One region of the Pseudomonas moorei genome, then DNA from elsewhere that is predicted to be linked to it. Evidence: riboswitches for the same ligand, from Rfam matches in the RefSeq annotation. Region 1 holds a riboswitch; the other holds the start of a gene.

Region 1 (4,408 bases):
ATCCAGATCACCGGCCACGACAACTACTTGGCGTGCAGCAAGGCGCTGTTCGGCGACGACAGGCTGCTTCGGACGCCTGAACTGCTCGAGCAGGCCGAGTGGGCCGCTAAGTCGGCTGCGTGGTTCTGGAATTCACGCAACCTGAACGCTCTGGCCGACGCTGGCGACTTCGTTGGCATCACACGGCGCATCAACGGTGGGATCAACGGCCTGGCCGAGCGCCAAGCCTTCTATGACAAAGCGCTGAAGGTGCTTACTTAGAGTCAGTACCGGGGCCGCCGCCAGCACCAATGCAGGTCCAAACGTTTTTCTCTTCCGGCGACTTAACGTATGAGTTTGACGCCGAAAAGCCGTTTGAGACGCGCGCAGGCTGGGATGGTCCGCCTCCACCGCCGCCTCCAGAGGGAGGCATGTCGATGATGAGCGAGTCATGAGTCACTGAGGCCGTTACTCCGTGCAGAGAAACTGAGTTTGCACCTTTTGCATAAAGGCGCTTGCGTACAGATTGCTCACCATCAGTAATTGATACTGCGATGCCGTCGTAATAGCCAGATTCTTCGGTGCTCATCCCGTACCTCCAGAAATTTTAGACCTCATGTGAGTATACAACATGCCTTCTTTATGGCTGCGAATCCTTCCTTATATAGCTGCGCTCGCATTGGTGGCCGGCGCGCTGTTCGGCGCCTATCACCACGGCGCGACGGTCGCGGATGCCAAGTGGCAGGTCGAGTGGAATGCTCGCGATGCCCGAGACGCCGAGGCCAAGGCTACCAATGAGGCGGCCGAGCGTACACGCGAGCAGGCCTACCAACAGTCAATCAACAAGGCGGTGCAAGATGGCCAACGACTTATCGATCAAGCAACTGCTGATGCTTCCACTGCTCGTGCTTCTGCTGACAGCCTGCGCGGGGCGGCCGACGCTATTGCCGCTCGACTCGCAGCCAGTGCAGCGAGCGGCCATTCCTGCACTGCCGCCGCAAGTCAGGCAGCTACCCGCGCCGCAATGGTGCTTGCCGACGTGCTCAAGCGCGCTGATCAAAGAGCGGGCGATTTGGCTGAAGCGGCTGACCAAGCCAGAGCCAGGGGAATGACCTGCGAACAGGCGTATGATGGTTTGAGCCAGTGATAAAGAACGGCCCAGCGGACGCTGAAAAGTACACTGGATAGCACATTTGAAATTCTATTCGATGTGAATACCCAGTAAACGCTGGTGTTTTCTCGTTAAATTAGGTTCCGGCTTCGGGCACCATGAATATCAAGGGCTTGCATGAGATACCTCATGCAAGCCCTTCTTTCTTTTTTCGCCATCAAAAAGTCTTTTCCGCATTTGCGCCCTGTAGCCGCCTTTGCCTGTCAGTCGTGCACCTGAAACTTTCCTTGGCATGCCCGGCCTGGCTCTGTTTAGTGACGCTTGAGCCCGCGCGGCGGCGTACTATAGGTTCAATACAGGAGATGGCATTCCTCCTTTAACCGCCTTGTGCTGATGATGCCTGCGTCAACCCTGGACAGGGAGCGTAGGCGTGCACCTGTCCTTCAACTCAGGACAGGATCATGACACCCATTCTTCAGCCAGCTTGCTCTTGTGCCAGGCGGTTATTCGCATCCCCTCGGCCAGATCAGCCAGGAGGAGACCTGCAACCATGCTGAAATCACTCCTGGTTATTGCTGTCGGCGCATCACTTGGCGCCTGGCTTCGCTGGCTGCTGGGTATAAAGCTCAATGCGCTGTTCCCGACGATTCCTCCCGGCACTGTGGCGGCCAACATGGTCGGGGGCTACATCATCGGCTTCGCTATCGCGTTCCTGGCCGCATCCCCCTCCCTGAGCCCCGAGTGGCGTCTGCTGGTTATCACGGGTTTCTGTGGGGGACTGACTACCTTTTCCACGTTTTCAGCCGAAACAGTTGCCCTGATTCAGGAAGGCAGGCTCCTGTGGGCACTCGGCTCGGTTTCATTGCACGTCGTGGGCTCATTGGTGATGACCGCTGCCGGGCTCTTGACCTATCAAATGATTGGCATGCGGTGAGGAGATGAAAATGAACGGGTTCCTGGTGATTTTCTTTACTCAACAGAACCGCCGGTATCAGGGGAAAATGCTCGGCGACTGGATCGTTGATCTGGCGAAAGAAATGGGGCTGCGTGGCGCAACGTTGTCCACGGGCATTGAAGGTTTTGGACACACAGGTCGAATGCATTCCTCGCACTTTTTTGAGCTTGCGGATCAACCTACGGAGATTCGCATGGCCATCACCGAGGATGAATCTGAAAGGTTGTTCAGGAGGTTGGAGGTTGAGGACATTTCCGTGTTCTTCTTGAAAACGCCGATCGAAATGGGGTTCGCAGGAAGAAAGGCTGAATCGCTCCAGAGTTTCCAGGCACCCTGAATGCTCATTGCTTGACGTCGTTCAAACTCGACCGGTGAGGGCGATCCGCAAGCCACGTGCAGCCCGCCTCAGGCCCACGCTCTGTCGCAGAACCCTCTAGAGTTGATCTCAGATGGATTGGAGGATCAGCTTCCGGTCAGTCTCGAGAGGCACAAGCTCATGGTTCACACCCGACGCAGATTGATGTGGCATGGCATGTTTCTGTTCTTCCTGGGCCTGTGTACCGGCCTCGTCGAACAGCAATTCAGCAATCCGCGCATGGGGCTTACGGCGCACCTAGAGGGGGTGATGAACGGAATCCTGCTCTTGGCAGTCGGCGCGGTCTGGATGGAGGTGAATCTTTCTTCGCGCAACAAGGCGATTGCTTACTGGACGCTGCTTTACGGGGCCTATGCGAACTGGGCGGTTACGACACTGGCGGCCATTTTCGGCACGACCGCCATGTCGCCGTTCACCGGGGCAAGGCAGGCTGCAAGGGCATGGCAGGAGGGGCTGGTGACCGCCGGTTTTGCGAGTGTGGGGATCGCAATCATCATGGCGGCGCTGTTGCTGCTCTGGGGGTTACGCCAGCTACCACCCGTCAATAAATGAATCCACTCCTTCCGTGGAATGCATGCCCTGGCCGGCGACGTTCAGTTATCCGCATCGGCGGGGAAGGTGCCGGGAGCCTGACAAGCGGCAAAAATGAAAAAGCCCGACATCGGGGCCGGGCTCTCCAATACAAGCAGTTTTAACTCTTTGCGTCACCGGGCGGCGCTGACATGCGCCGATCCGGGCCTGCGGGATTGCCGCTGTTTATCAACCTTCTTTCCAGCAGAATATTTTGCAACGCTTCGCGGTCTGACGGGGTCAACTGGTGCTCTCGTGCTTTGAGTTCCAGCAGGATGGGGCTGGACCATTGACGATAGGTTTGTTCGGCACTACGAGTGGGTGACATCGGTTCCTCCTTGATCAGGCTCCTGTCAAAAAAGGTGTCGCAGTTCGATACGTCTGAGACCCTAGTCGAGGAAGCCGATTATCGCCAATGCAGCGCGTCGGACATCAGCTCCAGAGGTCTAAACAACGTTGAGAGTGCTTTTCTGATCTGGCCGTTTGCGGGAGGCGACCGTGAAGGTGCGGGTGTCGTCCGGGCCGATGAAAATCGGGCCGATTTTATGGGCCCGATGTGTGCGTCTAGACGAAAGCCTGACTGCCAAATCCCCGGGGCAGTCTTTGCCGTCCGGCCATGGCCGCCAACCGTTCGGTCCAGGCCTGGCGCCAGTCAGTGACGATATGCGCGACTTTGGCCTTGCGTGCGGCGCGACGTGCCGCGTTACGCTCGTTCCGGCGTGCTTCCTTGAAAACGTCGGTGTTGCGGCAGCTTCTGCATTTCACCCGGTTGAGTTCACGCGTGGAGGTGAGATTGCTGCCCTTGTGACCGCAGGCCAAATGCCCGCTGACTTTGAAGTGAGTGACCATTAGAACGTCTCCTTGGTGACGTGTAAGCGTTGGACCACTCACAACCAGGGACGTTCGGCATTTGCCGGAGCACAAGAAAATCCCGGCGCGTGGCTGGGGCGAGGAAAAGGTGGAAGGCGATCAGGCAGGCACGCGACCGGTGACGATGGCGTCGCCGATCATGCGTGCCGCGTCGGGCCGTGTCTTCGCATCGAGCGTCCGGATCGAATCATCTGAACCGGGGTAGCGGCGGGTCGACAGGTTTGAGCGACGACAGGGTGTTACGAATCAGCGGCGTATCCTTTTCGATGTCGTTCAGACGATCACGAATTCTGAGGGCTGTCGGATGTCCGCCTTGATGATCGACCCAGTCGGCGATTTCCTTGCACGCCGCAGCCAGGCGAACCTGGCGCGAATCAAGCAAGGTGAGCAGGGTGGTGATGGACTCTTTTTCGGACATGGGAAACACCTCCGCTTAAGAAACCTGGTAGTTAGCAGTAAAAAGCCCGCGGGAGGCGAGCTTTCTACCGACGGGGCGCTGATCCTTCAGCTCCTTTGAGTATAGACCCGTATGGGGCACGCTAGAGCG
Region 2 (4,408 bases), 330 kb from region 1:
AGCTACAGGTACCGCGCTCATGAGTAGGACAAGCAGGAGAGGAATCATTTCGAGCAGCGGCACGCCGCGAATCAGCGATAGCATGAGCACCACGCCAAGTAGCACACCAACAATGACAAACAGCCAGCGCACGATCTTAGTCACGACCGCTTCGATATGAAGTTTCGGATGCGCCTGCTGCACGAGTTCTGTGGTTCGGCCGAAATAGGTTTGTGCCCCCGTAAGGATCACCACGCCGTTGCCTTCCCCACGACGGACGATAGACCCGGAGGAGAGGACTTCGCCGGGTGCTTTATCAGTTTCTTTCGACTCGCCCGTTAGCGCCGATTGATCCAGGCTCATCGCGCCGGTGAGGAGTTTCACATCTGCTGGAATGATGTCACCTGAGCGTACGCGGATAATGTCACCTGGTACCAGTTCTCGGGCGGTAATCACCTGCCACTTCGAGTCGCGCAGCACTCGGGTATTAACCTGTAAGCGTTTTTGTAGAGCTTTGACGACGCCAGCGGCGCGCTGTTCCTGAGTGAAACTCAGTACAGCGTTGACAACCAGTAATACGCCCACAACTGCAAGATCAGTATAGTTTCCCAGTACAGCGGATAAAATCATGATCAGTTCGAGCATCCAAGCCGAGATCCCCCAGAATTTTCGCTGGAATCTCAAAGCCGGATGCCCTTTCGTCTCCGCTACTTCGTTGTAGCCGTGCTCCTTGCGCTGCGTTTCGACCTGCGCATGCGTGAGACCTACATCAGGGTTAACATGCAGCGCTGCAAGCGTTTGAAGAACCGTTGCAGCGGCGATGTCAGTTGCGTTTACTGGAGGAGGCCGAGCGTCGGAGTCATTTTTGAGGGGGCTCATCCTGAATCTCCTTCTCTATCGTTTACGCAAGTCACACTGGTTTTGGTGGGTGGATCGTAAGGCCTCATTCGTCTGCGACATTCGCCCAAAATACGCCCGTTACCAAGGTTTTTAGATTTTCTTAAAACGCTCCTTAGCAAAACCAGAATCCGGTGTTGCGCAGCCCCGTCCCTCTGCATTGTCTTTCCAAACCTGAGCGGGTTGCTCACCTGACCGCCTCGCACTAGATTGGAGAACGGCTTGGAGGGATTTCAAAAACGGTAAAAAACTCATAGGTGATCGAGTTACCAATCGAGATTCCACATAGCTCAAATTCGCATCTCCCAGATTATAGGAAGGGTTCAGGCTAACTGGCCTTCTTGCCGACAGTGCCCAACTCGATAGGAGCTTTTATATAAAACACAGAGATGTCCTCAACCTCCAACCTCTTGAACAACCTTTCAGATTCATCCTCGGTAATTGCCATACGAATCTCTGTAGGCTGATCTGCCAACTCAAAAAAGTGGGAGGAATGCAGCCGCCCCGTGTGTCCAAAGCCCTCAATGGCCGTAGACAAGGTCGCACCGCGCAGCCCCATTTCTTTAGCCAAATCAACGATCCACTCGCCAAGCATCTTTCCCTGATAACGACGGTTCTGTTGAGTAAAGAAAATCACCAGAAAGCCTTTCATTACCATCTCCTTAACGCGTGCCAATCATTTGATAGGACAAAAGCCCGGCAGCGGTCATCGCTAACGAGCCTACAACGTGCAATGAAATTGAGCCGAACGCCCACAGAAGTCTACCCTCCTGAATCAGGGCAACTGTTTCGGCTGAAAACGTGGAGAAGGTGGTGAGCCCCCCACAGAAACCCGTGATGATCAGCAGGCGCCATTCAGGGCTTAAGGTGGGGGACGCGGCCAAGAAAGCGATAGCTAACCCAATGATGTAGCCTCCGACCAAGTTCGCGACCACAGTGCCTGGCGGAATCGTAGGGAACAGTCCGTTCAGTGTCATGCCCAAGAGCCAGCGCAACCAGGCACCAAGGGATGCGCCGATAGCTATGACGAGAAGTGACTTCAGCATGGTCGCATGTCTCCCCAGGACTGATAGAACCGAGGAGGTGCTGATAAGCGCAAATTACGAGTGGTAGCTGATATGAGATTTTGAGTCACGATCCTGTCCTGAATTGGAGAACAGGGAGACGCACCTACGCACCCTGTCCAGGGTTCACGTAGGCATCATCAGCACAAAGGCGGTTATAAGGAGGAATGCCATCTCCTGTTTTCATCCTAAAGCAGCGGCGGCCGGAGATTCAAGCCATAACAAGCTTGAATTGAAGCATTCAGTCAATGTCGATCAGCATTCTCAACATATGAGCTAGATCAGTTGGATTCAAACTTGGGTCGCTATACTGGATACCGCCCAACATCGACTCAAGGGTTTCCCCATGACTCCTTCGCCCAGCGACCAACGAGATGTAGTGATTATCGGTGGGGGTCAGTCAGCCTTGGCGGTAGCGTATTTCCTGCGCCGAACTCAACTTTCGTTCGTTATCCTCGACGCAGAGGAGGAGCCCGGTGGTGCCTGGCGGCGTGGCTGGAACTCGCTGCGTTTATTCTCCCCGTCCACCTGGAGTTCGATCCCTGGCTGGATGATGCCTCCTGCGCAGGAGGGGTATCCAACGCGAAATCATGTAATCGACTATCTCAACCAATATGAGCTGCGCTACCAGTTTCCTGTTGAGCGTCCGGTTCGGGTCGTTTCTGTGGAACGCTTAGAGTCTGGCTTACGAGTACGTTCTGACGACAGGTATTGGGATGCCAAGGTTGTAATCAGCGCTACCGGCACCTGGAGCAATCCGTATATCCCTCACTACCCTAATGCCGAGTTATTCGCCGGTCGGCAATTGCACTCCGCGAACTATGTCGAAGCACAAGCCTTTGTTGGCAAGAAGGTTTTGGTGGTGGGTGGTGGCAATTCAGGAGCGCAGATTTTGGCAGAGGTATCCAAGGTCGCCGAGACCACTTGGGTAACCGCTACTGAACCGGTCTTTTTGCCTGACGATGTGGATGGACGGGTACTGTTCGAGCGCGCCACTCAGCGCTTGAAGGCCCAGCAAGAGGGGCGTGTCATTGACCAGCCAGTCGGCGGGTTGGGAGACATTGTCATGGTGCCGCCAGTTCTGGAAGCCCGTGAGCGTGACGTCCTCAAATCTGTGCGCCCCTTTGAACGCTTCACTCGCGATGGTGTGATGTGGGCCGATGGATCTGAATCTGTAGTGGATGTGGTGATCTGGTGTACCGGATTCAGGCCCGCACTTCAGCATCTGGATACGCTGGGGGTGATCGACACTGAAGGTCGTGTTGAGGTCGAAGGCACTCACTCGATCCAAGAGCCAAGACTATGGCTGGTGGGCTATGGCGAGTGGACAGGTTCGGCTTCCGCCACGCTGATCGGTGTAACACGCACAGCACGCAGCACAGTCAATGAGATCGCGACCTATCTTGGCGATCCGTCCATGACCTAGTGTGCCTACACCCCTAGGAGTAGAGGACATGAATGAAATGATCGTGCGCTGGCCTGAGCGCAATCCCCGCATGTTTTTAGCGGTAGCAGCGCTTGTCTGGTTCGGATTGTATGAAGCCCTGATACCTATTTCAGAGGCTTTGGTCGCAGCGCTTCCTGTTGATCGCAAGAGCCACCTTGGGGGCGCCTTACAGTTTTTTTTCTACGACACGCCCAAAGTGCTGATGCTGTTGACCGGCATCGTGTTCTTGATGGGCATGATCAACTCTCACTTCACGCCTGAACGCACCCGCGCAATGTTGGCGGGTCGAAGCGAGGGCACGGCCAATGTCATGGCGGCCTCTCTCGGTGTGTTTACCCCGTTTTGCTCGTGCTCAGCCGTTCCTCTGTTTATAGGTTTTGTTCAAGCTGGAGTGCCCCTGGGGGTGACTTTCTCTTTCCTCATTTCTGCGCCCATGGTGAATGAGGTAGCGCTGACACTGCTACTTGGCCTGTTCGGCTGGAAAGTTGCATTGCTATACATCAGCCTGGGATTGTTTATTGCGATTGTTGCCGGCTGGGTCATTGGGCGTCTGAAAATGGAGGCCTATCTGGAAGACTGGGTTCGCGATATGCCCAAGATCCAGGCAACCGCTGCAGACACGAGTATGCCGCTTTATGAGCGGATAAATGCCGGGTTCAGCAGCGTGCGTGAAATCGTCGGAAAAGTATGGCCTTACATCCTTGCTGGCATTGCCATTGGCGCAGGCATTCACGGGTATGTACCTGAGGATTTCATGGCCAGCTTCATGGGCAAGGAAGCCTGGTGGTCAGTTCCACTCGCGGTTCTTATCGGCATCCCCATGTATACCAATGCGGCAGGCATCATCCCCATTGTGCAGGCACTGCTCGCAAAGGGCGCAGCGCTGGGCACTGTGCTGGCCTTTATGATGAGTGTCATCGCTCTATCGCTTCCGGAGATGGTGATATTGCGCAAGGTGCTGAAAGTTCGCCTGATAGCCACCTTCACTGGGGTCGTCGCCGTCGGCATTCTCATCGTTGGT

The links. A riboswitch is a leader RNA that binds a small molecule or an ion and turns the genes downstream of it on or off. The one in region 1 is predicted to bind fluoride.
Region 2: another riboswitch for fluoride. It lies ahead of crcB (fluoride efflux transporter CrcB); the one in region 1 lies ahead of crcB (fluoride efflux transporter CrcB).

The regions. Positions count from the first base shown of each region.
Region 1 is NZ_AP035776.1:4,322,388-4,326,795, forward strand. Features, by position in the region: gene ACGJAX_RS20500 (glycoside hydrolase family 19 protein) at 1-261, shown strand, start outside; gene ACGJAX_RS20505 (hypothetical protein) at 254-568, opposite strand; gene ACGJAX_RS20510 (DUF2514 family protein) at 611-1,126, shown strand; fluoride riboswitch at 1,440-1,500, shown strand; gene crcB (fluoride efflux transporter CrcB) at 1,641-2,024, shown strand; gene ACGJAX_RS20520 (DUF190 domain-containing protein) at 2,035-2,382, shown strand; gene ACGJAX_RS20525 (hydrogenase) at 2,578-2,973, shown strand; gene ACGJAX_RS20530 (hypothetical protein) at 3,113-3,319, opposite strand; gene ACGJAX_RS20535 (hypothetical protein) at 3,556-3,840, opposite strand; gene ACGJAX_RS20540 (hypothetical protein) at 4,049-4,279, opposite strand.
Region 2 is NZ_AP035776.1:3,990,574-3,994,981, reverse strand. Features, by position in the region: gene ACGJAX_RS18895 (HAD-IC family P-type ATPase) at 1-858, opposite strand, end outside; gene ACGJAX_RS18890 (DUF190 domain-containing protein) at 1,205-1,528, opposite strand; gene crcB (fluoride efflux transporter CrcB) at 1,539-1,922, opposite strand; fluoride riboswitch at 2,065-2,127, opposite strand; gene ACGJAX_RS18880 (ArsO family NAD(P)H-dependent flavin-containing monooxygenase) at 2,287-3,366, shown strand; gene ACGJAX_RS18875 (permease) at 3,395-4,408, shown strand, end outside.